3 regions of the Vibrio sp. R15-SG3-ISO1B genome follow, and region 1 is predicted to be linked to each of the others. Evidence: predicted binding sites of a transcription regulator. Region 1 holds the regulator's gene; each other region holds the start of a gene.
What was found. The regulator CRP, encoded in region 1, controls carbon source genes, mostly activating them, when cyclic AMP is high. The targets are predictions, from matches to a motif close to TGTGANNNNNNTCACA.
Positions count from the first base shown of each region.

Region 2: the regulator CRP is predicted to act here: its motif matches at 2,467-2,482, upstream of recB (exodeoxyribonuclease V subunit beta).
Region 3: the regulator CRP is predicted to act here: its motif matches at 8,412-8,427, upstream of cdd (cytidine deaminase).

Region 1 covers NZ_JCBDGG010000041.1:63,189-74,023, forward strand. Annotated here, with positions in the region: gene AC6R0S_RS12235 (YheV family putative zinc ribbon protein) at 92-286, opposite strand; gene kefB (glutathione-regulated potassium-efflux system protein KefB) at 355-2,148, opposite strand; gene kefG (glutathione-regulated potassium-efflux system ancillary protein KefG) at 2,132-2,776, opposite strand; gene AC6R0S_RS12250 (ABC transporter ATP-binding protein) at 3,003-4,931, shown strand; gene AC6R0S_RS12255 (TIGR02444 family protein) at 4,868-5,458, shown strand; gene AC6R0S_RS12260 (hydrolase) at 5,463-6,443, shown strand; gene AC6R0S_RS12265 (YheU family protein) at 6,498-6,710, shown strand; gene AC6R0S_RS12270 (phosphoribulokinase) at 6,805-7,674, shown strand; gene crp (cAMP-activated global transcriptional regulator CRP) at 7,932-8,564, shown strand; gene AC6R0S_RS12280 (DUF1338 domain-containing protein) at 8,744-9,544, opposite strand; partial or broken gene astD (succinylglutamate-semialdehyde dehydrogenase) at 9,664-10,835, opposite strand, start outside.
Region 2 covers NZ_JCBDGG010000055.1:92,663-103,497, reverse strand. Annotated here, with positions in the region: gene recB (exodeoxyribonuclease V subunit beta) at 1-2,290, opposite strand, end outside; gene recC (exodeoxyribonuclease V subunit gamma) at 2,664-6,122, opposite strand; gene AC6R0S_RS17780 (LysR substrate-binding domain-containing protein) at 6,283-7,173, shown strand; gene AC6R0S_RS17775 (YebG family protein) at 7,277-7,582, shown strand; gene AC6R0S_RS17770 (copper homeostasis protein CutC) at 7,785-8,615, shown strand; gene ppk2 (polyphosphate kinase 2) at 8,652-9,434, shown strand; gene phoU (phosphate signaling complex protein PhoU) at 9,431-10,144, opposite strand; gene pstB (phosphate ABC transporter ATP-binding protein PstB) at 10,169-10,835, opposite strand, start outside.
Region 3 covers NZ_JCBDGG010000049.1:37,445-48,279, reverse strand. Annotated here, with positions in the region: gene AC6R0S_RS15880 (succinylglutamate desuccinylase) at 1-400, opposite strand, end outside; gene AC6R0S_RS15875 (histidine phosphatase family protein) at 834-1,517, opposite strand; gene cobU (bifunctional adenosylcobinamide kinase/adenosylcobinamide-phosphate guanylyltransferase) at 1,526-2,086, opposite strand; gene AC6R0S_RS15865 (adenosylcobinamide-GDP ribazoletransferase) at 2,083-2,892, opposite strand; gene cobT (nicotinate-nucleotide--dimethylbenzimidazole phosphoribosyltransferase) at 2,892-3,920, opposite strand; gene AC6R0S_RS15855 (flavin reductase family protein) at 3,922-4,533, opposite strand; gene AC6R0S_RS15850 (Rossmann-fold NAD(P)-binding domain-containing protein) at 5,044-5,670, shown strand; gene sbcB (exodeoxyribonuclease I) at 5,853-7,277, shown strand; gene AC6R0S_RS15840 (CidA/LrgA family protein) at 7,293-7,658, shown strand; gene AC6R0S_RS15835 (LrgB family protein) at 7,658-8,335, shown strand; gene cdd (cytidine deaminase) at 8,542-9,429, shown strand; gene AC6R0S_RS15825 (cyclic di-GMP phosphodiesterase) at 9,579-10,808, opposite strand.

The sequences.
Region 1 (10,835 bases):
TCCAAGGAGAGTGAATAACGGAGCAACACAAACGCTCCGTAAAATAGTGTCGTCTAAGCGGACATTATGGGGATGATTTTTATAAACTCAATCAATCTGGCTTAAAAATACCGATCATATCTTGACCAGCATGGGGCGTTTTCTCCACCTCTTGCGGTTTTCGTTGATCGGTATGCTGGCATTCCACGCACTCGACCCACTCAATATTGTTCTCTATCCACCAGCGCAGGGTATCTTGAGCTTGGCAATGTGGGCAACTCGCCCCAGCTATAAATCGTTTTTTCATGGTGCTCTTGTTATTGGGTTTGTAGGGTTATGGGTTATGGGTTATGGGAAGTTTAGAGCTTGATGGGCTCAATCCCAGTAGTTTTTCGATTGCTGGTCGCTTTCCATCTCACGACCAAAAATCTCTTCCAGCTCTTTACGCGCCTCTTTGGCTCTCAGCGCCAACTGCTTATCTTCGTTGTGCTGTGGCAGAAGCTCTTTGAGCATCGCATTGTCTAACTTTCTAAAGTGCGCCTCAGCACGTTTGGCCTGATAGGGGTGCATGCCCATCTCAACCAAGGCTTGACGCCCTAAGTCTAACGCGCCCAAAAAGGTTTCGCGCGAATAGTTGTCTACACCGTGACTGAGAAGCTGATACGCCTCCACTCGGCTGCGCGCACGAGCAAGCAGCTTTAGGTGCGGAAAATAGTGCTGACAAAGCTCAACGATCTTCATGATTTCATCCGGTGAGTCGGTACAGATGATCATCGCTTCCGCCTTGTCGGCGCCGGCGGCACGCAGTAAATCCAGTTGCGTCGCGTCACCATAAAATACCTTGTAGCCATATTTACGCAGGAGCTTAATTTGGCTGGCATCACTTTCCAACACGGTCACTTTGATTTTGTTGGCGTACATCAGTCGGCCCACAATCTGCCCGAAGCGCCCAAAACCGGCAATGATCACCCGCGGACGTTTGTTGATGATGTCGCTTTGCGCCGACTGACCTGAGGTATTGAGCCCGCGTGCATACCACTTGTTCTGCGCCATCAACAGCAAAGGCGTGGTGACCATAGAGAGGCTGACCACCACCAATAAAAACGCGGTTTGATCTTTACTCAACAACCCTTGACTGCTCGCAGCGGTAAAAATCACAAACGCAAACTCACCACCTTGACTCAAAATGGCCGCCATTTTACTGCGCGCTTTGGGTCGGCTGCCCGACGCCTTAGCCAGCAAGTACAAAATCAGCCCTTTGATCGATACCAGGCCAATCACCGATATCAGCACCGCCAACGGCTCTAGCGCCAACAGACCAAGGTTGACCGCCATGCCTACGGCAATAAAAAACAGCCCAAGCAACAAGCCTTTAAACGGCTCAATCGCTATCTCGAGCTCATGTCGGTATTCACTTTCTGCCAGCAGCACGCCCGCAAGAAAGGTCCCGAGCGCCATTGATAGCCCCAAAGACTGCATCAACAAAGCGATGCCGATCACCAGCAGCAAGGCACACGCGGTAAACAACTCTCGCACACCACTTAATACGATGTAGCGAAACAAAGGGCGCAATAAATAGTGACCACCGACCAGCAAACCTATCACGCCGCCGACCATCCACACGGCGCTGAGCCAATCACCACTGGTGTGCCCAGCCAGAAGCGGCAACACCGCCAGCATAGGGATCACCGCTATATCTTGAAACAGCAACACCGCAAACCCTGATTGCCCGGCCTCACTGCCGCCTAGCCCTTGCTCTTCAATCACTTTCAACGCGATGGCGGTAGACGAAAGTGCCAACCCCATACCGATCACCACGCTGGTTTGCCAACTCACGCCAAAGAGATTGGCAATACTCGCCAATACGAGCGTAGTCAACACCACTTGAGCGCCGCCCAAGCCTAAAATCGGCCCTTTCATTTTCAGCAGTTTTTTGGGATTGAGCTCAAGGCCAATCAAAAACAGCAGCAGCACCACACCAAATTCGGCAAAATGGAGAATCGCTTCCACATCACTAATCAGCCCCAGTCCCCAAGGACCAATCGCCACGCCCGCCAACAGATAACCGAGCACAGAGCCCAGGCCTAAACGCTGAGCCAGTGGCACCGCCACCACCGCAGCGGTCAGGAAAATCACGCTGCTTTGCAGAAAATCACTTTCCAGAGCCATCTTGCCCCCCTTGTGCGCGCGCTTTCGCCTCGCTCAGCTCGGCCCCCGTAGTCATCGGCGCAAGCGGATCGTTGAGCCATTGACGGTACTCTTCGGCATGTTGATAACGCTCCAAGTCAGTCACATTGCGCGCCCAGTAAAGCACCAGCGGTTCAATCCACTCCATTTGACACAAGGCGGCGGTCAACTCAAAAGGCTGCAAAATCTCCGACAGTGGATAGCGGTTGTAGCCCGATTTGGCGTACGCATCAAAATGACCACCGGTGGTGATCACGCTGCGCCACACTTTGCCCTTGAGCGCTTCGCCTTTACCAAAGGCAAATCCTTTGCTTAACACACGATCGATCCACTCTTTAAGCAGCGCCGGACAAGAGTACATATAAAGAGGGTGATGAAAGACAATTACATCGTGCTCGAGCAGTAGTTGGTGCTCAGCAGCGACATCAATAAAGAATTCAGGATAGTGCGCGTACAAATCGCGCACAGTAACGTGCTCAAGTGAGGCTATTTTCTTAAGCATGATCGTATTGGCCACTGAACCTTGCGACTCTGGGTGCGCGTACAGTACCAGCACTTTAGGTTTATGCTTAAGTGTCTGCTTAGACGTGGGGGTCGATGACAGTTCCATCCGTGAATCACCATCCATTCTTCTCTGTTGCCTTTGACAATACGTGGTTCGCTGCTAATTCTCAATGCTAATCAATCAATTCACACCACCAATAGGCCCAAGAAAAGCGCAACCCGAAACAACACATACGCCAGCAACACCGACGCAATGATCGACTTTTTACGCCAATCCCCCTACTATGCGACGCAAGACCAGTCCACATCGCGAGAACCCAACGGGTAACATTATGATCACCTTTTCTGACATCGAATTGCTGCGCGGCGGCAAACCCCTGCTTGAACACGCTACGGCGACGATTCATCCGGGGGACAAAGTCGGCCTAGTCGGCAAAAACGGTTGTGGTAAATCCACACTGTTTGCGCTGATCAAAGACGAACTCTCTATCGATGGCGGAAACTTCACTAAACCCGCTCACTGGGAACTCTCTTGGGTGGCTCAGGAAACGCCCGCCCTAGAGCGCTGCGCCCTTGAGTATGTGATTGATGGTGACCGCGAGTATCGTGCACTGGAAGCGCAATTGGCCGAAGCGGAACAGAAAGACAACGGCACGCTCGTCGCTGAGATCCACGGCAAAATCGAAACCATTGGCGGCTACAGCATTAAAGCGCGCGCCGCGGAGCTGCTCGATGGCTTAGGCTTTAGCCAAACGCAGATGAGCTGGAATTTAACTCAGTTTTCCGGTGGTTGGCGGATGCGCCTTAACTTAGCGCAGGCGCTGCTGTGTCGCTCTGACTTGCTGCTGCTCGACGAACCGACCAACCACTTGGATCTGGATGCCGTGATGTGGCTTGAGCGCTGGCTGCAAAATTACCCGGGTACTTTAATCTTGATTTCTCACGACCGAGACTTTCTCGATCCGATTGTTGGTCGCATCATTCATATCGAAAACCAGACGATGAATGAATACACCGGCAACTACTCGTCATTTGAAGAGCAGCGCGCGCAAAAACTGATCCTGCAACAAGCGCAATTTCAAAAGCAGCAGAAACAGATGGCGCACATGCAAAGCTACATCGACCGCTTCCGTTACAAAGCCTCTAAAGCGCGCCAAGCGCAAAGCCGCATTAAGGCGTTGGAGCGAATGGAAAAAGTCCTGCCGGCACAATTTGATAACCCGTTTAGCTTTGAGTTCCGTGAGCCGTTGGCGTTGCCTAACCCGATCATTATGATGGATGAGGTCAGTGCTGGTTACGGCGATGCCTTAATCCTCGACAAAATTCGTCTCAACCTGGTTCCTGGCAGCCGAATTGGTCTGCTTGGGCGCAACGGCGCCGGTAAATCAACGCTGATCAAACTGCTCTCACGCGAGCTCAAGCCTCAAGGTGGCGATTTGACCTACTCACAAGGGGTCAAAATTGGCTACTTTGCCCAGCATCAGCTCGAAACCTTGCATCCCGAAGAGACGCCATTGCAGCACATGATGCAAATCGCCCCGGATAAAAACGAGCTAGAGCTGCGTAACTACCTTGGCAGCTTTGGCTTTCAAGGCGATAAGGCACTAGAAAAAGTCGCGCCCTTCTCCGGCGGCGAAAAAGCGCGCTTGGTGCTGGCGCTGATTGTGTGGCAAAAACCGAACTTGCTGCTGCTCGACGAACCGACCAACCACCTAGACCTCGATATGCGTGAAGCGCTGACCCTCGCGTTGCAAACCTTCGAGGGTGCGATGGTCATCGTCTCGCACGACCGTTACTTGTTGCGCGCCACCACCGACGACCTCTATTTGGTGCACGACCGACAAGTCGCGCCCTTTGATGGCGATCTCAATGACTACTATAAATGGCTGACGGAACAGCAAAAACAAGAGAGGCGTGACGCGCAAGACGCTCAACCTGAAAAAAGCACCACCAACAGCGCAGCCGCCAAGAAGGAGCAAAAGCGTCGTGAAGCAGAATTTCGTAAGCAGACCGCCCCTCTTCGCAAAACTCTGACAAAACTCGAAGAAAAAATGGATAAGTTGGGTAAAGCGCTCAATGACGCTGAAGTACAGCTGTCTGACAACAGCCTGTATGAAGCAGAAAATAAGGCTAAACTTAATCAAGTATTGGCGACTCAAGCAAGCTGCAAAGCTGAGCTTGAGGAGGTAGAAATGGAATGGATGGCAGGGCAAGAACAACTCGAACAGATGGAAGCAGCGTTCACGGACGCGAGCCAGTAGAGACCACCGAAGCACAAGCATCGCAAGACAGCGCGCAAGCCGCGCGGCTGTCACACGACGAGCTGTGGGCATTCTGCTTGCAATACTACAGCGTGCGTGAAGTGAAAGACGCCTGTCTTAGTATGCAAAACCGCTATGGTGGCAATGTCAATTTACTGCTGCTGGTACGCTGGTTAGATGAGCAGAGGCTCACCTTTGACGAGCAGGGCTGGGCAACGCTGCACGCTAGCCTGGCGCGATGTGAACCTCTGCTGCACAGCTATCGAGAGCTGCGCCGCAAGTTAAAACTTGGCGCGCCCGATACGCTCTACCGCGAGGCACTGCAATTCGAGCTAGAGCTAGAAAAACAGCAGCAGGTCGATTTGCTCACTGGCGTCAACACGCTCACACTGCAAGAGAATCAAGGCGAACCACTCACCTTGCACTATTGCCGGCAGCAGGATGCTGAGCCCCTCTACGCCGCGCTGCATACCGATTGGTATCCGACTGTCGGCAACCCGCCAAATACAGAAGCGAGCAAGGGATAGGCTTATGACACATTTTACCGCCGCGAAAGGACTCACCAATCCGCACCTGCAAACCTTGGCTCCGCGCCTGATTCGCAAAAAAGCCTTGTTTGAGCCTATCTGGCAAACACTTGATACGCCCGATGGCGACTTTCTCGATCTCGCTTGGAGCGAAGATTGGCAACAAGAGAGCGCCGCGCGCAAACCCATTTTCGTGCTGTTTCATGGCTTAGAAGGTTGTTTTTACAGCCCCTACGCCAACGGATTGATGCACGCGTTTTCTTCCCAGGGCTGGCTCGCCGTGATGATGCATTTTCGCGGTTGCAGCGGTAAACCTAACCACACCGCGCGCGCCTATCACTCAGGCGAAACCGAGGATGCTCGCCACTTTTTACGCCACCTCAACCACCTGTTTCCCGATCAAACCAAAGTCGCGGTCGGCATCTCTCTAGGCGGAAACATGTTGGCGAACTACTTAGCCGACTACCGCGATGAGCCACTGCTTGACGCGGCAACCATCGTCTCCGCGCCTTTGGATTTGTCGGCCTGCGCCGAGCGGATCGAGCAAGGTTTCTCCAAGGTCTACAAAACCTACCTGCTCTCCTCACTTAAGAAAAACGCGCTGCGTAAACATCATCTGTTAAAAGGCGAGCTCGATCTCTCTTATCAAAGCATCAAACGGGTCACTAAACTGATGGAGTTTGATGACCTCATCACAGCTCCCCTCCACGGTTTTAAAGACGCGCAAGACTACTACCAGCGCTGCTCTGGGATCCGTCGCCTGAAAGAGATCCGTCTGCCGACACAAATCATCCACGCCAAAGACGATCCGTTTATGACGCCCGACGTCATCCCGAAATTTGTCCTGCCAGACAACATCGACTACCGCCTGTTCGATCAAGGCGGCCACGTCGGGTTCCTCACTGGCAGCGCCATCAAACCGCGCTTTTGGTTGGAAGAGGCGTTGCCGGCGTACTATGAATCCCTAAGCGTTTCGAATCGTTAGCCCTTTCGGCATAATAGCCGCCTTCAACTTTCATCATAAATGAATGAGGTATTTATGATCATCCCTTGGCAACAGATCGCCCCTGACACCCTAGACAACCTGATCCGTGAATTTGTACTGCGTGAAGGGACGGACTATGGCGAGCAGGAAATCTCTCTTGACGAGAAAATCGCCCAGATCCGTCAGAGCTTGGTGAGTGGTGACGCGGTGGTGGTCTATTCAGAGCTGCATGAGAGCGTGGATATTCAACTCAAATCAAAGTTTTAATATTTCCAGTGCGTTAAAAAACGCCATACCGTGATCAATCAATAGAACATGCTATATTGGTCATCATTTGACAAGGAATAAGACAAGGTTTGTCATGTCAGCAAAACACCCCATTATTGCCGTAACGGGCTCTTCCGGTGCGGGCACAACCACGACCTCTGAAGCGTTTCGCAAAATGTTTAACATGATGCGCGTGAAACCGGCTTGGGTGGAAGGGGACAGTTTCCACCGCTTTACGCGCCCAGAAATGGATGTCGAGATCCGCAAAGCGCGCGAGCAAGGACGCCACATCAGCTACTTTGGTCCGCAGGCGAACGACTTCCCTGCGCTGTCTGAGTTTTTTAAGCAGTATGGCAATGAAGGCACAGGGCAAATTCGTCGCTACTTGCACACCTTCGATGAAGCCGTGCCCTACAATCAAATGCCGGGTACCTTCACGCCGTGGCAAGATTTGCCGGAAAATTCTGACGTGCTGTTCTACGAAGGACTGCATGGCGGCGTGGTGGATGGTGAGGTCAACGTCGCCCAACACGTCGACTTTTTGATTGGCATGGTACCGATTGTGAACTTGGAGTGGATTCAAAAATTCGTCCGTGACACGCGCGATCGCGGTCACTCACGCGAAGCGGTAATGGACTCGATTGTCCGCTCGATGGATGACTACCTCAACTACATTACCCCGCAATTTTCGCGCACCCACATCAACTTCCAACGCGTGCCGACCGTCGATACGTCCAACCCACTTAACGCTAAAGGCATCCCAAGTTTGGATGAAAGCTTTGTAGTGATCCGCTTGCGCGGCATCAAACAGGTCGACTTCCCATACCTGCTCGCTATGATTGATGGCTCTTTCATGTCGCGCCACAACACTATTGTCGTGCCGGGGGGTAAGATGAGTTTTGCGATGGAGCTCATCGTCAGACCTATCCTACAGCAGCTTATCGAGACGGGTAAAATTGGCTAGAGATCAGTCCTAAGACCCGTTTACTTGTCATACCGTGATCATGTGCACATTTTTGCGTAAACAATCACCAACTTGACACGATTAAAATCAAGAAATCCCTTTTGAAAAAGGCTACTATTTGTAACCGAAACAAAGATGGCTTGCAGCATTGAATAAGTGCTCTTATCCTAAAAAGCCTTGTTCAAGGCTTCGCGCCTTTTACTGGCGCGACAAAAATGGAAAGCGGCAAGCGTACCCTGCAGAGGAAGTGAGATATTATGGTTCTAGGTAAACCTCAAACCGATCCAACATTAGAGTGGTTCCTGTCACATTGTCATATTCATAAGTACCCATCAAAAAGCACATTGATCCACGCCGGTGAGAAAGCAGAGACGCTTTACTACATCGTCAAAGGCTCTGTGGCGGTACTGATTAAAGACGAAGAAGGTAAGGAAATGATCCTTTCTTACCTAAACCAAGGTGACTTTATCGGTGAACTTGGTCTATTTGAAGAAGATCAAGAGCGTACCGCTTGGGTTCGCGCTAAATCACCTTGTGAAGTTGCAGAGATCTCATTCAAGAAATTCCGTCAGCTTATCCAAGTCAACCCTGACATCCTGATGCGTCTATCTGCGCAAATGGCAAGCCGCCTACAAGTGACGAGCCAAAAAGTCGGTGACCTCGCCTTCCTAGACGTGACAGGCCGCATCGCGCAGACGCTACTTAACCTAGCGAAACAGCCAGATGCCATGACGCACCCAGACGGCATGCAAATCAAGATCACGCGTCAAGAGATCGGTCAGATTGTCGGCTGTTCACGTGAGACCGTTGGCCGTATCTTGAAGATGCTTGAAGAGCAAAACCTGATCTCCGCCCACGGTAAAACCATCGTCGTCTACGGCACGAGATAGGTGATTATTAGAGGCGAGTTCCTAGTGACGAGTTCCTAGAGAAAACCTTTAAAGATTAAGAAAGCCACCCTGTTTTACCAGCGGTGGCTTTTTATTTACCAGGACCTAGCCCCATCACCCACTACCTATTACCCATCACCCATTTAACCAGCCCCCCTCTAGGAACTAGCAACTAGGCACTAGGAACTTCCCCCATCCGTACTCTCAAATATCTTATCCGCTGACGCCGCGACAAACCCTGGGTAGAGCTCACCATTACTCATCGGATAGCGTTTGGCGAATTCGTAGAAGCCGCCTGGGATCACTTGCGTACCGTCACTAAAGCTCACCTCGACTTTGTCTGCCATGGTGGACGATTGCTCAAGCAGTACCTCTGGTGAGCCTTTCACTTCGCCACCCGACTCATTGATGACAAAGCCCGCTTGGCGCAGGTGCTCATTCACCGCCGCGACCTCGTCAAATGCCTTGAGCTGATTAACGCTTACGGTGAAATGGTTGGCCCCATAGCCGTGCGCCGCAAGCCATGCTGCGTACTCACTCTCTTGGGCGAGGGTTTGAAAATCTTCATAGCTGAGATCCCACAAACGGCCCGCATACAAAAACTCATGGCTTTGCAGTGCGTATGCCTCCACTTGTGCCACCAGCTTGCTGACAATGCGTTGCAGCGGCGCTGAGCACTCTTCGACTTTCAGCTCACTGATGAACACTTTTGGCAACGTCGGATCGGCGTGCTCGTAGTGCTTGGCGACCAAGTGTTTGCTCTCAAACAGGTAGTCACCGCACGCTTGGTAACCTAGCGCAATAAATGGCGCAGCCAATGTCTCGATACCGAGCGGCGCAATGTTAAAGGTGCGCAGCGCAATATGGTCATTGATCAGCGGCTCATCTTCTTCTAAAAGCTGATGAACCTTGGCCGCTTGAGGACATAGACGGGAAATATAGTCTTGCCACAGTAAATCGAACAGTTGAGCAGGCGTCATAACGTCTCCATGTTAATCGTGAAGCTGAATCGTAAAGCTGGTTCTTTAAAAGAATGGCTTAATCACAAACCTAGCAATGAATCGAACACCTTGGGCTCCAAGCGAGCCCAAGGTGCGTCTTACAGTTCTACACCCGGGCTTAACGTCTCAGGCAGCAAGGTGTGCTCGCCTTCCATCGACGCCATAGGGTAAGCGCAATAATCCGCAGCGTAGTAAGCACTTGGGCGAAGGTTGCCCGAGGCGCCCGGTCCGCCAAACGGCGCATCGCCACTTGCCCCAGTTAATTGGCGGTTGCGATTGACGATCCCTGCACGAATGTGGTCAACAAAGTAGGCCCACTCATCATCATCGGTGGACACCAGCCCAGCAGAGAGACCAAAGCGGGTGTCATTGGCCAGCTCAACGGCGCGCTCAAGACCTTGATAACGCACCACTTGCAGCAGCGGGCCAAAATACTCTTCATCTGGCAGCGCTTCGATGGCCGTGACATCAATAATCCCCGGAGTGACAAACGCCGCCTCGCCCGCTTTCGCTTCCACCAAGCTCACACCACCAAGGCTCTGCAAGTTCGCCTGTGCGTTGAGGATAAAGTGTGCCGCAGCTTTCGAAATTTGTGGGCCCATAAAAGGCGCTGGCTCTGCAAACGGCTGATCGACGCGCAGCTTGCGTGTGGCCTCAACCAAGCGATTGACCAAGGCATCGCCTTTGTCGCCCACAGGCACATAGAGACGACGTGCGCAGGTACAACGCTGCCCGGCACTGATAAAGGCCGATTGCAAAATGGTGTAGACCGTCGCGCCCAGCTCACCATAGTGCTCACTGATGACCATAGGGTTGTTGCCGCCCATCTCCAGTGCCAGCATCTTGTCTGGCTGACCGGCAAATTGGCGATGCAGCAGGTGACCTGTATTGGCGCTACCAGTAAACAGCAGGCCATCAATGCCTTTCGACTCTGCTAGCGCAATGCCCGTCTCTTTGCCCCCTTGGACTAAGTTGATCACGCCCGCAGGCAATCCGGCTTGTTGCCACAGCTTCATCGCTAGCTCACCGGTCAGCGGCGTTTGCTCTGACGGCTTGAACACCACGGTGTTGCCCGCCAGCAGCGCTGGGACAATGTGACCATTGGGCAAATGACACGGGAAGTTATACGGGCCAAACACCGCCATCACACCCAACGGGCGATGGCGCAGTACAATTTGGTTACCCGCCGCTTCACGGGTACTTTCGCCTGTGCGATCATGATAAGCGCGAATAGAGATGGCAATCTTGCCCGCCATGGCCGCGGCTTCTG
Region 2 (10,835 bases), on a different contig from region 1:
ACCCTTTCGATTTGTGGATGGTGACGATCTGCACCAGATTACGCTCCGATTCCAAGCGCTGAATTTGCTCATCACTGCCACCAAGCCCTTGCTCCGCATCGCTGATGGATTGCGCCAACCAACGCAACAAGCCATGATCGCTGTCGAGTTCACCACTCATCTGTTGCAATAACTCACCCATGTGCATCAGATCCGTCAAGGTTCGCTCACCGTTTTGCTCTTCTAGCAGGCGCTCTGCAATATGACGCTTGCTGATCACGCTGCGCAACATCGGCAATACGCCGCGTTGCTGCCAAAGTTGGCGGTAACCTTTAAACTCATCGATCGCGTTTTCCCACTCGTTTTCATCGTTGTTCAAGCTATCAAGTGTTGCAGCATCAAGGGCGAACAGTTCGCTGGCTAAGCACGCTCTTAACGCTCTGTCGTACTCGGGCGTCAGCACCGCTTGCAATAGACGCTGCACATCGCTTGCAACAACAGAACTGAACACACTGTCTCGATTGGAGAGATAGACACTGGCAATGCCTTGATCGGCCAGCGCTTGTTTGATCATCCGACCTTCATTCCCAGTGCGCACCAACACAGCAATATCACCGGCCTCAATCGCCTGCTCGCCTTTCGCGCCTACCAACATGGCCTCATTATTAGCCGCAGCCTGAAGAATTGTCTGGATCTGGTTGGCCGTCGCACTCGCCATCGCCTCAAGGTACTCACCTTTGGCCAGCGGTTTCTCTTCAGCTTCTTGTAACCAATACGTCAACGCTGGTTGTCGTGTGCCGCTTAACGTCCAACCTTTGCGCTCAGAACCCGGAGAGGCGTTGACGGGATAAAAAGGAATATCTTGATCGTAGATAAACGGGCTTTTCGGCACTGAAAACACTTGATTGACCGCTGCCACCATATCTGCGCTTGAGCGCCAGTTCGTGCCTAAAGTGAAATGCGACGTCACCTGTTGGCGCGCTTTAATGTAGGTAAAAATATCCGCGCCACGAAACGCGTAAATCGCCTGTTTCGGGTCGCCAATCATAAACAGACCGCACTCAGGGCGATCAAGGTAAATACGACTGAAAATACTGTATTGCAGCGGGTCGGTATCTTGGAATTCGTCGATCATTGCAACGGGATAGAGAGTGCGAATGCGCTCACGCAGTAGCTCAGTATCATCAAGGTCGATCGCCGCAGAAAGCTGAGTCAACAAGTCATCAAACGAGAGCCACTGCTTCTGAGCTTTGGCCGCTGCCAGCATTGCGCGGCAATGCTCTATCGCATGAGCCAACATCGGCGCCTTCAGATCCACCGGGTGAGCGAGGTGCGCTTCAATACGTGCAAATAACGGGTGCTCAGGTGCTTTGCCTTTCGGTGTTTTTTCAAGCAGTGCGTTTTGCGCAAACTTCTCCAGCGCCGTAGGTATCTCATAGTTTGTCGTCGCTTGGGCTGCCCAGGCAGAAACACTCTCTATCCAGGTCGGTAGCGATTTTTTACTGTAACTGCGCTTATTGACGTCTGACTCGTTGATGATCGCCAGCACCTCGTCTTGATGCGCTCGCCAAAGTGCCTTAAGTTCATCAATTTGAGCCAGATTACGCTCATGCAGATCCGCTAAGCTGCCCTGCATTGCAGGCACGCTTAACGCCAAAGGTGCACCAGTCAAATAGTTCGAAATCGCGGCTAACAGCTCATTCGGCGCCCGCCAAATTCGGCGAATTTCACCTGCCAGTTGCGGGGGTAATGGATAGAAATTACGCCGCCAATAATCTGCGACCACTTGCGCTTTTAAATGGCTTTCATCAGTGACAAATTCATTGCTAAATCGACTGCCTGACTCAAACGCATTTTGCGTCAGCATCCGCTGGCAGAAACCATGAATCGTGTAGACGGCGGCTTCATCCATCTGCCTTTCCGCTTGCAGCAATATTTGCGCAGCTTGAGCGTGATCCGTCACCGCTTCAAGCAAAGGCTCGATCACTGGGTCGCTGCTTTGGCCACGAGCAAAAGCAAGGCGCGCGTCATGAATACGCGCCCTAATCCTATCGCGCAGCTCCGCCGTGGCAGCCTCAGTAAAGGTCACCACCAAAATCTGATCCACAGTGAGCGGATGCGCGTGCCGAGTCTGCTCGTCGCCATGCCCGAGCAACAAGCGCAAATAAAGCCCTGCAATGGTAAAGGTTTTTCCTGTTCCAGCTGAGGCTTCAATCAGCCGAGCACCATGCAATGGAAAGGTCATCGTATCGAGTGCGGTCGGTGTGATATCACCACCACTAGAAAGAGTGGAACGAGACGATGCGGTCATAAAATTCTGCCCTTTAACTGTACGAGTTCACACATTGGCTCAATCGCACATTGTATGAATTCATGGATGTTTCACCTATCACGATTCAGCTCGACAATATTAGTGCTAATACTCAATGTGATCCGGTTAATAAAACGCTATTTTATCTGTTAACCCCATAAAAATACGGGTAGTTCTGCGATCTTACTCACAGCAGCCTATAGAGTGAGTCGTTAGTATCCGCAGCATGAGTTGAGGCAGTGTGTCTGCCCATCAACCCAACAAATCATGGTCCCTCTGACCTGTGGCCGTACAGCGAACGCCCTACACTATAATGATTTTCTGGCGGCCACTTTACCTTCTGCTATTTTTGCTCTTCATCTTCACTGACCCTTTAAGACACATCGGCAGCATCTTGTGCAGCGAGACGAGGTGCTTGAATGACGCGAGCAGCCAATGTACGCACTCGAGCGGCCAGTTCCTCATCCCATTGCGGCCAAATACGACGAATGTAACTGTCGTTGCCTTCGCCACTCGACATGTAGCCATCATTGAACGTATCGGCCATTTTTTTCAGCGATTTGTCTTCATCCTCCACCCACTTTCCGCGACTAAAGCCCGCTTCTATCGCCGCTAAAGCGGTACGAGGGAAATAAGGTAAAGGCTCACTCATGCCTTGGTAGTAAAAACCCACCAGCTCATTGAGTAGTGCGTACGCTTGCTCACGAGACTCTAGTGCAGGGTAGATTAGATGCTGCGCCCCTTCTTTTTTGTCATAGCCGATCAGGTGAGTGCGCAGCGCACGACCACTGGCGGCCATGGCCAAATGATCAAGCCAAGCGGAGAGATAGTCTTGAGATCGAATCCGCCCAGTACGAAAACGCACTAGCCCAGATTGGTACACTTGAGTCAACCAGCCGACCAGCTGTACGGGTTTGCCATCGCCAAGCACATCCAACGTGAGAGTGACTTCATGATCCTCACAAGGCGCTTGACACAATCCGTGCAAGGTTTTCGCTAACTCTTCACTTTGCACTCGGTTGGTTTCAAACTCAATGTCACCAAAGGCGCCAATAGGCAAACGCCCTTCGGCGCGATGCTTCGCCACACATTGCGCCATCAAGCGACTAGGATCGCGATCAGCTAATGTGTGAGCGGTCAGCAGTGTCGTAAGCAGCTCATCGCGCAACTGATAGCTTTCCAGTCCGCCCAGCACAAAGGGCTCTTCATCGTTCATCACAGGTTGCGGCGGCTCAAACGTCACCTTTAAACGGCGGTTGAAAAAGTACTGAACAGGCAGGCGCCAAAAGCGTTGCAGCTCGACTAAATCCAACTCGAGTGGAAAATGCGCGCCGAGTAAGTAGTCACTCAACTGACGCTGAAAATCACCACTTTTTTGCCCCTGGCGCAAGGCGGCAGGTAACCACTCTTGAGCGTAACTTGCCCGCTCGCCAAGAAACGCCTCAGCGCTGAACGGCACCATGGGATGAGACGTGCTCAAGTGGTGAACAAGGCGCGAGCCGGACTCATCACAGCCTAAATCTGAATCGCCTTCCAAACAGTAGTTTTGATGGCAGTATTCCATTAACTCAGAGACCAACACCGATGGCATGCGCGGCGTGTTGTCTTGAATTGAGCGCCCGACATAACTGATGTAGAGCGTATCCTGCGCCGATAACAGCGCCTCTAAGAAAAGGTAGCGGTCATCATCACGGCGCGAACGGTCGCCATGCTTGGCGCGACCATTCATCAAATCAAACCCTTCCGGCGGCACAGACCTAGGGTAAACGCCTTCATTCATCCCCAATAGACACACAGTCTTAAATGGAATGGAGCGCATCGGCATGAGGGTACAGAAGTTGACTTGGCCGGCAAGAAAGCGCTGACTTACCCGCGTACCAGAGAGTTTGTCACGCAAATACTGCGTCACAATCGCAGCAGAGAGCGGCGCACTGAACGCGGCATCATTCAGCTGCTCTTTGAGCATCGCCAACGTATCACGAATGGATTTGAGCGCCGCTTCACCATCCAAATCCACCAAAAAGAAATCATCCAACAGTTGAGTCAGCACTTCGCGCCACTGATCCACCCCCTGGCTCTGCGCTAACTTAGCGCGATAGTGAGCAACGGTTTCAATATAGTGAGCCAGTTTGCCCGCCAGTTCGGCGCCAAGGCCTTGAACTTCGTTGAACGGCGCCAGTTCGCCTTGTTCGGTGTTCAGCAGCCCTGCCGATGCAGGCATCGCATAGCCCAGCAACATGCGGTTAATACCAAATTGCCATGTATTTTGGCCTGTTTTAGGCAAATCAAATTCTTGTGCGGTGTGGCCGTCGAGTCCCCAGCGAATCCCCGATTGCTCTACCCACTGTTTTGCGCGAATAAACTCGTTATCGTCGAGACCAAATCGCGCCAAGATCGCTGGTGTTTCCAGCAGCTCAAGCAGCTCCGAGGCCAAACAGCGCGATTGCGGCAGCATGGTCAATAATAAGAAAGCGTTCAAGATCGGGCTTTCTTGGTTGGCACTGCGATCCGAGATAGAAAAAGGGATGAATCGTTCACCCGGCGCATTGCCAAACACCGCTTGAATGGCCGGACTGTAGGCATTGATGTCCGCCACCATCACAATCACATCACGCGGTTTGAGCGACGGATCCGCTTCAAACATTGCCAACAGTTGATCGTGCAGCACTTCCACTTCTCGCATTGGGCTATGACAAGCATGTAAGGTCAGTGAGCGGTCTTGCAGCGAAACGCGACGTTTATGGTGGCTCGTGTCGAGCAACGTATCATCTTGATGCTCTTCAAGATTGAGGATATCGGCCTGCAATTCGTGCAGCAATGAGTCTCGCTCGATATCCACAAAGGCTTCAATCTCATGGGATTCCAACTGAGAAAGCAGATACATGTTGTCGCGCCCCAATTTGCCCATTGAGGCCAGCAAGCTGTTCCCCACCACATCGGTGTGCAGCTCATCTACTATATTCTCTTCAAGGCTACCTTTGAGCGGTTCGCTCTCGCCTTGCCACTCTGAGTGATCCTCTTGCCACACCAGATGTTTGCGCCGCTTCGCCGCCAATTTTGCTAAGAATTTACGGTCACGGACCTCCCCCCAATAGTAGCGACACGGGTTGGTGAACATGAGGTGGACATCAATGTGCTCACCGATCGCTTTAAGCGCATCCATATAGCGAGGTGGTAAAGAAGTGATACCAAACACAAACAAGCGTTTGGGCAGATGGTCAAAACCACCCGTTCGATGTTCAAGCGCTTCGATAAATTCTTGATAGAGGTTGGCACGATGGTAAGGCGATTGCCCTAGCGCCAGAGTCTGATCGTAGAGCGCTTGCCAAAGGATGGGTTGCCAAGGGTGTTCATCGTGTATTTCAGCGACACCTAGCCCCGCCTCCCAACTGGCGATCCACTCAGGTCGATAAACCAGATACCCATCAAAGATGTCGGCAATTTTTTCTGCCAATTGATAGCATTTACTGCTGTCTCGATCGTCAGCCAAGTAACGGCGTAACGGTTCAAATTCGTCCCTTTCTAGCTGAGATGGCAACACTTGCATCAACTTCCATGTCATCGCCTCTTTATTAAACGCACTGCGAGTCGGCACATCGGGCAAGACCTGGGTAAACAAGTTCCAGATAAAGGTCGCGGGAAGAGGAAACTCTATATTTGCAGCCACACCGAACGCTTTCGCCAGTTCCATTTTCAGCCATTGAGACATGCCGGGGCTCTGAACCAAAATCTGCTCGGATTCAAACGGGTTCTCAAGCGGCTGATGGCGAATGAGCTCCACCAACAAAGATTTCAACACATCGACTTGATTGGAATGATAGACAGTAAACACAAGGCGCTCACACGATAAGAGGACGATAGGGTGAGATTAGCATAAGTCAGTGAATATAGTGACGTTTACAAGCTGACGAAGTCGGGTTTCATTCGACTTGCACGATAGTCTAATTTCGCCAATGATAGCCATTATCGCTTCTATTTATCGAATCAATATTATGGCTGTAAACCTCACACTGAAACAACTGAAGGTGTTCCTTGCTGTCACTCGGCATGACACTCTCACCCACGCTGCTGACGCGCTGTATCTCTCCAAAGCGGCGGTTAGCATGACCTTGTCAGAGCTTGAAAAACAGCTCGGACACTCGTTGTTTGATCGTGTGAATAACCGTCTGCTGATCAATCAAGAGGGCATCAAACTACTGCCGATGGCCGATGAACTGTTAGAACGAGCCAGAGATATTGAACATCTGTTTGATGACACTCAAGGGTTAAGCGGCGAACTGAGAATTGGCGCTAGCGATACCATCGGCAATCAAGTAGCACCGTTTCTCCTGCGCTCCTTTCGTGACGCAACTGGCCATGAGCAGCAAAGCTTATTGATCTCCAACTCCGCTTTGATCTGTGAAAAGCTGGTCGACTATGAACTGGATATCGCCTTGATTGAGGGTAAAACGCTTCATCCGGCTCTAAACTCTACCCCATTTAGTCGCGACGAGATGTGCGTTATTTGTTCGCCCTCATCACCGCTCGCACGTCACGAACGAGTAGCAATGGATGAGCTGGAACACAGCCGCTGGGTACTGCGCGAGGCGGGGTCTGGCTCTCGCGAGTTCTTTCTGCGCGTTATCGCGCCGCGATTAGAACGATGGCAGGAATCATTTGAACTCAATACCACCGAAGCCCTGATCAACAGTGTCGCCGCTGACTTAGGTTTAGGCTGTCTATCGCGCTTATCGGCACAACCGGCGATCAATGATGGCCGAGTGATTGAGTTGCCGCTGCCCCTCGATATGACACGCCGCTTTTGGTTATTGGTGCACAAAGAAAAATATCAAAGCCCGCTACTCAAATCCTTTATTGCCTTTTGTCAGCAGTGGAAAAATTAAGCATCTGTCTCTCATAGCGCGCACGCACACCTAGACTTAAGTAACTCAAACCTGTATAAACAGCCAGTAATAAAACCTATCAATTTAAGTTAGAGGACCAACCATGGCTGTAATCGTCAAGTACGTGGTAGAACGCAACGGAGAAGAGAAAATGACTTTTACCTCTAAAGCGGAAGCGGACGCCTATGACAAAATGCTCGATATGGCGGACGAGCTTTTCGAGCTTCTAGGTAAAAGTGAACTGATGGAAGATGAAGCCAAGCAAGAAGATTTGGCGATGTTCCTAGCGCAAAATAAAGAAGAAGTGCTCTATGCATTAGGGGCAAAGCGCAAGCCCACTCCGAAGAAGAAAAAAGTGGTGGCCGTAGACACGGAAAACACCCCAGAAGAACAAGACGACGCGGCGTAATGCCCTCTCTTTATCGTTACCAAGCCTCTGCGATTGCAGGGGCTTTGTTTTTTATACATCCTCATAAATACCATGCTCACCAACAGGGCATCCCCAGAAACAAGGCCCCCATAAACAAGGAAAGTATCCTTGCAGCACTTTACCCTAATACCCAACACGTTCTCTCGCTACAATAAAGTAAATCCCTTTGGTAACAGAGCCTATGACCACACACATTGAAGTCTGTATCGATCACATTGAATCTCTTCATCACGCCCTCAAGGGCGGTGCGACACGAATTGAGTTGTGCAGCGCGTTAGCGCTTGGCGGCCTCACCCCCAGTGCCGGATTGATGCGCCTGGCGGGCCGTTACCGTGCCCTGAGAGATATTGCCCAGAAAGAAAGTATCCAGAGAGACTTAGATTCAAACGCAAAAGGCATCCCTATTTACGCCATGATTCGTCCTCGCCAAGGCGACTTTATTTTCAGCGAACAGGATTTAGAGTGCATGTTGCACGACATCGACACCGCCGCGCAAAGTGGCCTACAAGGCGTCGTAATTGGCGCTCTGACTGCCGATGGGAAAGTGGACACCCACATGACCTCACAACTCGTCGAACGCGCGCACGCCCATCAGTTGGGTGTGACCTTCCATCGCGCGTTTGATCAATGCCAAGAACCCGGTGAAGCCTTGGAAACCATCATCTCGTTAGGCTGTGAGCGAGTCTTAACCTCTGGCCTTGCGTTGACAGCCCCTGAAGGTGTTTCGGTGCTAAAACAGTTAGTGACCCAAGCGCGCGAGCGCATTGTGATTATGGCGGGAGCGGGAGTGAATGCCAGCAACGCGCACGAGCTCATCAACCAGACCGGCGTGACCGAGCTGCACCTATCAGGAAAAACCCTGCGTCCAAGCTTAATGCGCTCACACTCTCAAGCGGCGATGGGCGAGATTGATGACTATCAGATCCCAGTCACGGATCCAGATGCGATTGCCCAAGTGGTCAAAGCGGTAAAATGTGCCCATTCAAACACTATTGTCCCGAATAAGTGCTAACATATTGATAATAATAAAAGCTTAAAAGGATGCACCATGGCGAAGAACAAACTTGATAAAGCCTTTTACGAAAGTGAACTGGAACGCTTGCAGATTGAACTGGTCAAGTTGCAAGAGTGGGTAAAGCAAGAAGGTTTGAAAGTCGTGGTGATCTTTGAAGGCAGAGACGCGGCTGGGAAAGGGGGCGTGATTAAGCGCATCACCGAAAAACTCAATCCGCGCGTGTGTCGTGTCACAGCGCTCCCTGCCCCAACAGAAAAAGAGAAAACGCAGTGGTATTTTCAGCGCTATGTCGCGCATTTACCCAGCGCTGGCGAAATAGTACTGTTTGACCGCAGTTGGTATAACCGCGCTGGTGTTGAAAAAGTGATGGGCTTTTGTAGCGAAGCGCAATACGAAGAGTTTCTCCACTCTTGTCCGGAATTCGAGCGCATGTTGCAGCGCTCAGGCATCATCTTGATTAAGTACTGGTTTTCCGTCTCAGACGAAGAACAAGAAAAGCGCTTTCTTGGTCGTATCAATACCCCCATCAAACGTTGGAAATTCTCGCCTATGGATCTTGAGTCCCGCAACCGCTGGGCGGAATATTCAGAAGCGAAGGATAAGATGTTTGCCTACACAGACACCAAACAATCGCCGTGGTGGGTCGTTCCTTCAGATGATAAAAAACGCGCGCGCCTCAATTGCATCAGCCATCTCTTAAGCCAAATTGACTATCAAGAAATCTCTTATCCAGAGATCGTCTTACCGGACATCAACAAAGAAGGCTATATTCGTAAGCCGATGGACGACCAGACGTTTGTCCCAGAGAAGTATTAACGCTTAGGTCCAGAATTCAACGCATCATCAATGCTTTGTTCGCCCAAGTGGCGAACATCTTTGCCTTTGACAAAGTAAATGATGTATTCACAAATGTTTTGGCAGCGGTCACCCACACGTTCAATTGCCCGGGCAGACCACATCACTTGCAGGATGTTGGGGATGTTTTTCGGGTCTTCCATCATGTAAGTCATCAACTGACGAATCACGGCTTCGTACTCGGCATCTAACTTATCATCCAGCTTGTACACTTCTGCGGCGGCATCGACATCCATACGAGCGAACGCGTCCAACACTTGATGAAGCATGGTAATCGCTTGGCGACACAAAGGCTCGAGGGAAACTTGAAATTGGCGCTCTTTGGAGGATGGGCTTTCAATCGCAACGTAAGCCATCTTGGTGGCAACGTCGCCAATACGCTCCAGATCGGTAATGGTTTTGATGATGGCCATAATCAGGCGAAGATCTTTTGCGGTCGGCTGACGCTTGGCGATAATCCGAGTACACGCCTCATCAATCGACACCTCCATCGCGTTCACTTTGTGATCGTCACGTACTACTTTTCGCGCCAATTCGATGTCCTCTTTATGCAGCGCTTGCATAGCAAAAGAGAGCTGCTGCTCAACTAAGCCTCCCATGGTAAGTACGTGGGTACGAATCGACTCTAGTTCGACATTAAACTGACCTGAAATATGACGACCAAAATTCATAAACTGTGTGTGACTCCTCTTTGATTATCCGTAACGTCCGGTGATGTAATCTTCGGTTTGCTTTTTCATCGGTGAGGTAAAGATTGAGTCGGTATCGGAATACTCAATCAGTTTCCCCATATGAATAAATGCGGTGTGATCGCTAACCCGCGCCGCCTGCTGCATGTTGTGCGTGACAATTACCACAGTATATTTGGTTTTGAGGTCATTGATCAGCTCCTCTATGGTCAAAGTGGAGATAGGATCAAGTGCCGATGTCGGTTCATCGAGCAAAAGGACCTCTGGCTCTATGGCAATCGCGCGCGCAATCACCAAACGCTGCTGCTGACCACCCGATAATCCAAACGCATTTTCGTGCAAGCGATCTTTCACTTCGTCCCATAATGCTGCGGCGCGAAGCGAACGTTCAACCGCATCATCAAGAATTCGGCTGTTTTTGACGCCTTGCAGACGCAAGCCATACACCACGTTTTCATAAATGGATTTGGGAAAAGGGTTAGGACGCTGAAACACCATTCCAACTCGGCGGCGCAACGTCGCAACATCGACACCCGGATGGTAGACGTTTTTTTTATGCAGTTTCACTTTGCCTTCGACGCGGCAGCCTTCGACCAAGTCGTTCATACGATTAATGCAGCGCAGCAAGGTCGACTTTCCACACCCCGATGGACCGATGAACGCCGTCACCTGA
Region 3 (10,835 bases), on a different contig from region 1:
TCAATTCATTAGCAATCGATAGCTCAATGCTCGGCTCGTAGTCTTTATCGTCAAACAGACGATTCAGATTCACGTCAATAAATCGAGTATGAGCATTGGTGGCTTGCGGATGGGCAACGATCAGCAGCAAACGCTCCCTGACCGGCTGGAAACCTGTTTGAATGTCATCGACAATCTTGTCAATGAGCTCCATCGGTGCAGTCTCATCACCATGAATGCCGGTAGACAAAATAATATGCTTGGTGGTCTCATCAAAGTCGGCAGGAATCACTTCCAAAACGCCACGTTGATGAAGCCGGAAAACGACGCCATTGGCGACCGTCATTTCACCCACAGGCATCTCTTGATCGACATTGAGGCTGTCAAAAAGAAAAGATTGGCGAAAGAGGGATTTCGTCATGCGCTACTCCTTTATTGCACAGCGGTGTATGTTAATGAATTGAACCGACAATTTATGTAGAAGCGATCAAACTTATCGACACCGATTGTGTGCTTCATCGAAAATTATCCATCAACTGGGCATCACCCTACCCACAAGACTCACTGTGCAGGCAACCGAACGGCGCCCCGTTCAGCTACGTAAAAACTTCAATCATTTAAAGAGGTTGTTCATGACGCGCCGTCGTCCCATTCTGACAACGCGCCAAGCTTTAGGCAGTGTAATCGAATCACAATAAAACGCATCCTCTTTTGCGTCTTTCGATGCGCTTTTGTGTGCTTAAATGCAGCCCATTGCGTATCGATTGATGTAACGTGATACCTGCTCGCCATTTTTAAGTCGCTATCGGTGACAAGAGAGCCTTAAGCGATTAGGAGATAACCTTAAACAGTGCTTATCCAGTCCCTAGCGGTGCGCCAATCATTCGGACCCGTGCGTGCTGAGCTTGTACCTGACCGCTCTCATCAGTGTAAAACTCAAGCTGCGTGATGGATTGGTTCTCAATATGTAAGGTTGAAAACAGCGCCGGATTTTGCCAATCGAGCCCCAGCACATAAGCCAAAATCATCCGAATCGTGCCGCCATGCATCACCACCAAGGTATCGCGTGAAAGCTCAGCAACAAACGCTTGCCAAGCGTTGACGACGCGATGATAAAAACGCTCTAACGTTTCTGCACCGGGTAACGGGTGCTGAGCCGGATGCTGCCAAAACGCCTCCAGTGCAGACCACTGCTCGCCCACCTCATCAAAAGGAATACCGTCGAGTTGACCAAACGAAATCTCGCGCCATTGAGGCTCTATCGTCACAGGGACCGTAACTGGGGTTGAGATCGAATGGTTGAATGGACTGGCGGCGCTTGGTTGCTCCTCACCCAACGCATGCAGGGCTTTAGCAAGATCAGCGCAGCGACGCAGCGGTGAGCAAACGATCGGCAGCAAAGCATATCCATTTTCCGCCAACGCACGCGCGAACGCCTGTTGGCGCTCCGCCGCCACCGCCACATCCGTATGACCATACAAAGCAGGCTTGCCATCCACTTTGGCGTGACGAACAAGCGAGACTCGGATAGAAGACATCCGCACTCCTACGATTTCAATGAAACAGGTAGACCGGCGGCCACCAGCGTCACCTTGTCCGCCACTTGAGCAATGGCTTGATTCATCCAACCGGCGTGATCGACAAAGCGACGCGAGATTTCACCCAATGGCACCACACCCAACCCTACTTCGTTGCTGACTAAGACAATATCCGCGCGGCAGCGCTGAATGCTCGTTACTAACTGCGCCACGCGTTGCTGGGTGTTTTCATCACTGAGCGTCTCGCCGCCGTTGTAAATGACATTGTTCAGCCACAGCGTCAAACAATCGATCAGCACCACATCGTACTGACCAAAGTGGACCAGTTGCTCACTCAACTCAGTGGGACACTCATGCAGGTGCCACCCTTCACCGACGCGCTGAGCTTGATGGTGCGCAATCCGACTGGCCATTTCTTGGTCGAGATGAGTTGCCGTGGCGATGTAGTGTTTTTTGACTACCTCACTCCCCAGCGCGGCGTTACCCGCTTCACACAGCGAGCGAATTTGCGCTTCGGCAAAGCGCGATTTGCCTGAGCGAGCGCCGCCAAGCACCAAATGAATCGTCACCCTGCACCTCCAGTGAGAATGGGGCCACCGAGCGCAAGCAACGTGAGATAACAGAGCAACTCCATGATCTGCTGCGCCGCGCCCAAGCAGTCACCAGTAAAGCCGCCGAGGCGCGCCTGCAACCAGCGTTTAAAACCAAAGCGAAACACCACAGCGACAATCACTAGCGCTAGTACCGCGCCTGCGGATAAAAACAGACAAGGCACTGCCGCCGTCATAAGGAGAATGCCTAATTCAAGCCGAGTTTGACGCTGTGCCAAGGGCTTACTTTTACTGCCACTGAGATCGCTGACATAAGGCATATCGAAAATTAATGAGGCGGCTACCGCACGACTCAAGGTATAGCCGACAATAAGGATCACACCGATGGCAGTGATACTTTGACTCACTTGCTCGATGAGTTCACTCAGCAAAACAAACTTACCCAACAGCGCCATGATAAGTGCACTGGCGCCATAAGTACCGATGCGGCTGTCTTTCATGATCTCAAGGCGGCGCTCGGTGGTCATGCCGCCGCCAATACCATCCGCCATGTCCGTTAGGCCATCTTCATGAAAGGCGCCTGTGAGCATCAAGCTAAACACCATCATGACAAACAGCGCCGCACTGCTGGGCAGCCACCACTGCGCTGCGCCATACACCAAGGCGCACAACGCGCCCAAAATCGCGCCGACCAACGCAAAATAACGCCCGGCTTGGTTCATGCGCGCCTCACTATAAGGCGTCGAAGACGGGATAGGGAGACGCGAGAAAAATCCCAACGCCAAACAAAACAGTTGCCATTGATATTTGCTCGCGCGCCACATTAGACCGTTACTCCGGCTTCTTCAAAGCTCGCCATCGTGTTGTAGAACTCGGCGGCGCTGCGCAGCAAAGGCACGGCCAATACCGCGCCAGTGCCCTCACCTAGGCGCAGCTGCAAGTCAAGCAGCGGCAAAGCTTCCAGTCTTTGCAGCAACAATTGATGACCCGACTCATGCGAGCGGTGGGCAAAAATCATCATCTCTCGGCTTGAAGGTTCAAGTTCGCTTGCCACCAACGCTGCCACACTGACAATGAAACCATCAACTAGCACCGGCACTTTCGCTTTAGCCGCCGCCAAGAAAGCGCCAACCATCTGCACAATCTCAAACCCGCCGACCTCGGCCAATATCTCTTTCACGTCTAGACCGTCACAGCGCGCAACACCTTGAGCAACCAGCGCCACTTTACGCTCGTACTGCTCATCGGTGATGCCCGTTCCGCGGCCGACGCAGCGCTCAACCGGCTCCTTGGTCAAGGCACTCAGCAGGGCCGCCGCGCTACTGGTGTTACCAATGCCCATTTCACCAAACATCACCAGCTCAGAACCAGATGCGATCACCTTATCGACCACCTGCGCCCCCAGACGCAAGCCGTTCTCGACCTGCTCAGAACTCATCGCAGCTTGCTCGGCAAAATTGTGGGTTCTCTCGCCAAGACGCTGAGAGATAAACTGCGCCGAGTCAGACTCCACAGGCAGTAAGATTCCGCAATCAACGACAGTAAGCGCAACATCGTTGGCGCGGCAGAAACAGTTCACCGCAGCGCCACCCGCTAAAAAGTTAAGCACCATTTGCTGCGTCACAGCGCTAGGCGCAATGCTGACGCCCTCATCGGCAATCCCGTGATCGCCGGCAAAGACGATAGCAGCAGGTTGGTTGAGCGTGATGCGCTGCGCGAGTTTTCCCGCTTTGCTGCTTTGTATCAGCGCCAATTGATGGGCGGCTGACTCAAGCAAGCCAAGCGAGCCAAGAGGTTTGGTTTTTTGGTTGATACGGTGCCAAATGGCGTCAGAAAAAGCGTGGTTTAACATGTTATTTGGGCCTAGCTACAGAAAAAACGTCACGGGTCAAAGCGTATTGGCTGCCCCCGAGACGGGAAAGTGGGTTGAGCGACAGAGCATCAATCGTCAGGCGTTTGCCCTCTTCTGTCACGATATTAGGATCAAGGTAAATCTGCTCAATCTTGGCAAAAATAAGGCTTTGCGGGGTATCACCGATCTCTTTGACTTCAAACAGCGAACAACCAAACGCCACCGGGCAACCTTGCACCCGAGGCAGTTCAAAACCGTCAAAGCCAACCAACTCAAGACCGGTGGCTGCCACTTCTGACTCACCATGCTCTAGGGTTGCGGCGGTTTGCGTCACCGACTCGGCTTGCGCCTGATGAGCGATATGCACCACCATTTTTCGGTTTGCTAGTACATTGCGCGTCGTGTCTTTGATCTCGCCACTGGGCTTTTTGCCCACCGAAAACATCAACAGCGGTGGATTACTAGAAATCGGCGTAAAGTACGAAAACGGCGCCAAATTATAGTTTTGCGTGCCTGATTGCGTCAGTACCCAAGCGATGGGTCTGGGAATCACCGTTTGCGTCATCAAATGATAAATGTCCGCAGGCGGCATGGTCGTCAAGTCAATGTTCATCACGTATCCCTATGGTGAGATTGAATTTTTGTCAGTGTACCGCGAAATACCGTTTTGAACACCCGCCGCCCCTGTTGTGATTGACCATTTGCTGGTCAATTCATCGGTTTTATTGACCTCAACTGGTATTTTTCTCCATTTGTACTATATTTTCATCAATAACGTAGAACGCTTTTGATCAGTAACGTAGAGCGCAAGGAGGTCTGTATGATTGCAAATCGACGTTCAAGTAAACCCAAAAACGGCTCGTCCTCACCCAAGAAAAGCACTCGTCGCTTACCTTTCTCACTCACCTAACCCCGGTTCTTCCACACAAGGACACAAATACACATTAGATCGCGAAAGATAGGATGAGATCATAGACTTTTCACTGATCCTGTAGGATTCTTCGTTCACCTTCCTCGAATTCATGCAAGGCTGACGGTGAACCAGACTGAACACAACCCCAACGAACGTGCACCGCTTGTCGTCATCACGGCAGGCGCCACGGGCCTAATTGGCAACGAGCTAATGAAGCAGATGCTCGAGGCCGAGCCGATCGAGGCTATTTACGCGTTATCTCGTAAAGCCTTGCCCTATTTTCATCCCAAATTAAAGACGCTGATTCACCCTGAACTGGAAGTACAGACGTGGACAGACGACAAACCGACCCCCACCTATGGCTTCATTTGTTTAGGCACCACACGCAAGCAGGCAGGCTCTAAAGAGGCGCTAGAACACGTCGACGTCAAACTGGTGTGTGAGGTCGCGAGCGAAATGAAACTGCTTGGCGTGACGCGTCTCGCGGTTGTCTCGAGTTATGGCGCGTCATCGCGCTCACTGTCTCATTACCTACGCTGTAAAGGAAAAATGGAACTGACCATTGAGCGTATGGGGTTTGAGCAAGTGGTGTTCTTTCGCCCTGGTCCATTAGTGGGGCTAAGAGATAAGCCAAGAAATGATGAACTGGTTTTGCAAGCGGTGCTAAAAGTGGCGCGCCCACTTATGATAGGCCCATTGCGCAAGCTGATTCCCATTCATGCCAGTGACGTCGCGCGAGCCATGCATTACGCACTGTTTGCAAAAGAAAAAGGCCATAGCAGAATCCGCGTCCTCGAAAGCCCAGATATGTTGGCGCTGATTGAGCGTTATCGTTAGCAGTCGATGACTCGTAGCGCCTCTACGTTGGCCGTCGGGTCCTTATTGTCCTTGATTTGTCCTGACGCGCAGAAAATCGTCACCCATTGCCCTAGCTTGAAAGTTTTTCGCCATTTCCCTTGCTTGCGCGCCCTTTCTTGACGGATACTTCACGTCAATCGCACGCAATTTCTGGAGAACCCATGCAATCTGATAATCAACCGACGTTTTTCTTCTTTGATTATGAGACTTGGGGAACCAGCCCTGCCAAAGACAGGCCGAGCCAGTTTGCAGGCGTACGCACCGATATGGATTTCAACATCATCGGTGAGCCGCTGGTGATTTACTGTCAGCCACCTGCCGATTACTTACCCGCGCCAGAAGCGGCGCTCATCACGGGTATCACGCCGCAAACGGCGGTCAGTAAAGGGCTGCCAGAACCTGAATTTATCGCTCAGATTCACGCGCAATTGGCGACGCCCAATACCATTAGCTTGGGCTACAACAGCATTCGTTTTGATGATGAAGTGACGCGCTATACCTGTTACCGCAACTTTATTGATCCCTATGCGTGGAGCTGGCAAAACGGCAACTCTCGCTGGGATCTTTTGGATGTGCTACGCGCTTGTCATGCGTTGCGACCTGAAGGCATCGAGTGGCCAGAAAACGAAGAAGGCTTTATTAGCTTTAAGTTGGAACATTTGTCGGTCGCCAATGGCATTGAACACGCCAACGCGCACGACGCGATGGCGGATGTGATTGCCACCATTGAGATGGCAAAAAAAATCAAAGCCGCACAGCCCAAATTGTTTGATTACTTTTTGTCGATGCGCCACAAACGCAAACTCAATGAGCTGATCGATATTGTCAACATGACCCCCTTGATGCACGTCTCCGGCATGTTAGGCCGAGAGTGCCAATACACCAGTTGGATGGTTCCAGTGGCGTGGCACCCGACCAACCAAAACGCGGTTATCATGGTGGACTTAGCCAAAGATCCTCAGCCACTGTTGGATCTTGATGTCGACGCACTCAACACGCGTTTGTACACCAAGCGAGACGACCTAGGGCCAGATGAACTGCCCGTGCCGGTCAAACTGGTGCATCTCAATAAGTGCCCAATTCTCGCCCCTGCGAAAACCCTCACGGCGGACAATGCCGCTCATATTGGCATCGACCGCGAGCAGTGCTTACAAAACCTAGCCACGCTTCGCCAACACCCAGAAATCCGCGAAAAGTTGATTGGCTTGTACAGTATTGAAAGAGAGTACGCCGCGTCATCCGACGTGGATACTCAGTTGTATGACGGTTTCTTTTCTCCTGCCGACAAAGCAGCCATGGAGATCATTCGCCAAACTGAACCGCAGCAACTCGCAGGTCTAGACATTGAATTCAGTGATCCACGCATCGCCCCGCTACTATTTCGCTACCGCGCACGCCACTACCCATGGACATTGGATGAAAAAGAGCAGCAGCAGTGGGCGGCGCATTGCCGCGAGTACTTCGAAAGTCGCATTGAAAATTACATGATCAATCTGGAAAACTTAGTTCATGAACATGAAAGTGACGAAAAGAAAGTCGCTATCTTAAAATCGGTCTATCAATACGTTCAACAGTTGGTCTCTTAAGGCAACACCGCTCTTATGCCTCGTACTTTATTGCACTACTTCATCTCATTTGGCTTGATTTTTCTCTGCCTGATCGCCGGTCTTAATATTCAGCAATGGCTGAAGACCTCGATTCCCGGCAGCATCATCGGCATGCTTATTTTGTTCTGCTTGATGGCAAGCGGCTTGGTGCCCTCAAAGTGGGTCAAACCCGGTGCGACGCTGTTTATTCGCTATATGGTACTGCTGTTTGTGCCCATCAGTGTCGGCTTGATGGAACACTTCGATCTGCTCTACCACAATGCGTGGCCAATTCTGGCAAGTGCGATTGGTGGCACGGCGATTGTCCTCATCTCTCTGGGCTGGATGCTCGATCGCCTGCTTAAGCGAGGCAACCAATGATGTGGCTACTCGTGACTGTGGTGGTGTTTTTGAGTGCGCGTTGGGTGTGCAGTAGAGTCAACTCACCGTTAATGAACCCGCTGCTGGTCAGCCTAGCGGTTCTTATCCCGCTTCTGACTTGGCTGAGCGTTCCTTTTGAAACCTATTACGAAAGCAATCACTGGATCAATCTCCTGCTGCAGCCTGCGGTTGTGGCCTTGGCCTACCCACTGTATGAGCAGCTCCCTCAAATTCGGGCCAATTGGCGCATCATTATGTTGGCATGCGGCGTGGGTAGCGTCCTGTCAATGGCGACGGCCAGTCTGATTGCCGTTAGCCTAGACACCGACTTAACCTTGATCGCCAGTTTACTCGGCAAATCGGTAACCACACCGATTGCGATGGAAGTCTCTAGCCATTTGGGTGGCGAACCCGCGATTGCAGCGATTTTGGTGCTATTGGTCGGCTTGTTTGGGGCGATTTTTGCCTACCCTATCTATGGGCTGTTAAACATCACCCACCCAATTGCAAAGGGTCTGACCATGGGCACTGTCTCACATGCCCTTGGCACCGCGACCTGTGCGGAGAAAAACGCGCAAGATGCGGCGTTTAGCTCTCTGGCTCTGGTGGTATGTGGCGTGATCACCTCCATATTGGCACCGTCATTTTTTGCTCTGGCACTCTGGTTATCGCACTAGCTGCGGCTAGACAGTGCGCCAGAATTGTGTGACATCACTCATCTATCAGCAAATTTGCACTCGTTACAAACGTAAGTGTGATTTTTATCACTGTATTGTTTGGTGCGTCGCATAGAATGATTGTCCAGTATCACAAGATGTCAACAACCTAGCTATGTTTTCCCTAGCATCGAGCTTGACTCTGAAATAACAACAAAGGATTCACTATGACCAGCCGCATAGAACAAGCCCTGACACAGCTCCCTAGCGACGTTGCCGATTACCTCAAACCCATCGTGCTGAGCGAGTCATTTGATGCCACCCTGTCAGCCGACCAATTTGAGCAGTTTAAAAACATCAGCGGTAAAAACGATGCTGATACGCGAGTGATGCTCTTGCCTGTCGCGGCGGCGTTCTCCTACGCCCCCCTGTCTAAATTCTACGTGGGCGCGATTGTGCGCGGCTTAACGGGTCGCTTATATTTCGGTGCCAACGTTGAGATTGCCGGTGTGCAACTCGGTCAAACGGTACACGCCGAGCAATGTGCCATCAGCCACGCGTGGATGAAAGGCGAGCAAGGCATTTCTGACATCACCATCAACTACAGCCCTTGTGGCCACTGTCGTCAGTTTATGAATGAACTGTCGACGGCAAAAGAACTCACGGTTCAATTGCCTGAACGTGAAGGCAAGACTCTGCACGATTATCTGCCAGAAGCCTTTGGCCCTAGCGATCTCGGCATTGAGTCGGGTTTGATGTCTGAGGTCAATCACGGCTATCACAGTGAAGACGGTGACGAGTTGGTACAAGCGGCTCTGAAAGCGCTGAATATGAGCCACTCACCTTACACTCACAACCTGAGCGGTGTCGCACTCAAAACCACCGATGGGTCGACCTATCTCGGTGCGTACGCTGAAAACGCTGCGTTCAACCCAAGCTTGCCACCACTGCAAGTCGCGTTAATTCAACTGTTGATGGCCGGTAAATCCTTCAGCGACATTGAATCTGGTGCCTTGGCAGAGATGGCCGAAGGCGGAATCAGCCACCTCGCCGACACGCAAGCGACCCTTGAAGTATTAGGACCAGATATTCCGCTGACCTATCTTGCGATCTAAGCTTTAGCGCCGACAAATTGTGCTCGATAATAAAGCGCCTTTTATCCACATAACGTGAGTAAAAGGCGCTTTTTCTGTTTACGGTGGCAGTGTTGTCTGCGAAGACCTATTCTGCCTACAACGAAAAGTAGCGGCTCACTATCGATGCATCAAACGTCAAAGAACGGCGTCGCATCCACTTCTAGCTGACTTGGCGCAATCGCTTTGGCAATCTTGACACTGCTGCGCTTGAGATCGACAAAAGCCACATCAACATAACGCTTGTTCTTGCGCGAGTAAAAGCACTTCACTTCCGGTTTCAGCGGCTCAGATTCATTGGATGTCCAGACGATGCCCACTCGCCCATCACTGAGTTCGACTAACGCCCCCACTGGGTACATACCGATACAGTTGATGAACTTATACACCAAGTCACGATCGAGGTGATTGGGCGTGAGGCTCAATAGAATTTTAAACGCCTCTGCCGAGCTCATTCCACGCTTGTAGACGCGATCCGCGGTGAGGGCATCGTAGATATCCACAATGCAACTCATGCGACCGTGCAGTGGAATTTCATCCCCTTTAAGGCCATTCGGGTAGCCGTTGCCGTCCAGTTTTTCGTGATGCATCAGACAGACATCACGGCTCACATCACTGAGCCCAGTCACGGACATGATCATATCTTTCGCAAACACTTGATGAAGCTTCATGTGCTCAAATTCTTCCGGTGTTAAGCGTGCCGGTTTGTGCAGCACCTTATCATCCACCTTCACTTTGCCCACATCATGAATAATGCCGCCGATCGCCATCTCTTTGAGCATCTCTCTTGGCAATTGCAGATGTTTACCAAAGGTCACCAATAAGGTGGCCACATTGACCGAATGCTCCAATAGATACTCGTCCTTGTTGCGCAGCGCTGAAACACATTGCAGCGCATCGGAGTCCACCAGCGCCGATTCAATCAAATCTTCCGCCCAATCATCAAACTCATCGACATGGACCGTTTTACCATCAAAAGTTTGGGTCAATACGCGATGAGCGAGCCCTTTGGCTTCACGAATAATATTGCTCGCTTTCTTCTGCATGGAAAAACGGCTTTTGGCTTTACGCTTAACTGCCTCGGTCTTCACCGATTCTACCGCCGCAGGTGGCGAAATGTTGTGCGAGTCATCGAATGGCTGTTGCACGGGTTTAAAAGTGCAACCTTTAGCAGACAAACTTTCGTCAACCCAAGCGAATTGGATACCATTTTTGATCAGTTGATTGACGGCTTGCTCTGACGGCACGCGCCCAGCATTTGCTAGGTTCACCTTTTTGTTGTCTTCCAGTGCGGTGACAAACATACCGACGGTTAGAGTGTCGATTGGAATTTTGATGGAATTATTAGGATCGTATTGCATTCTTATTTGATGATTACTCTACAACAA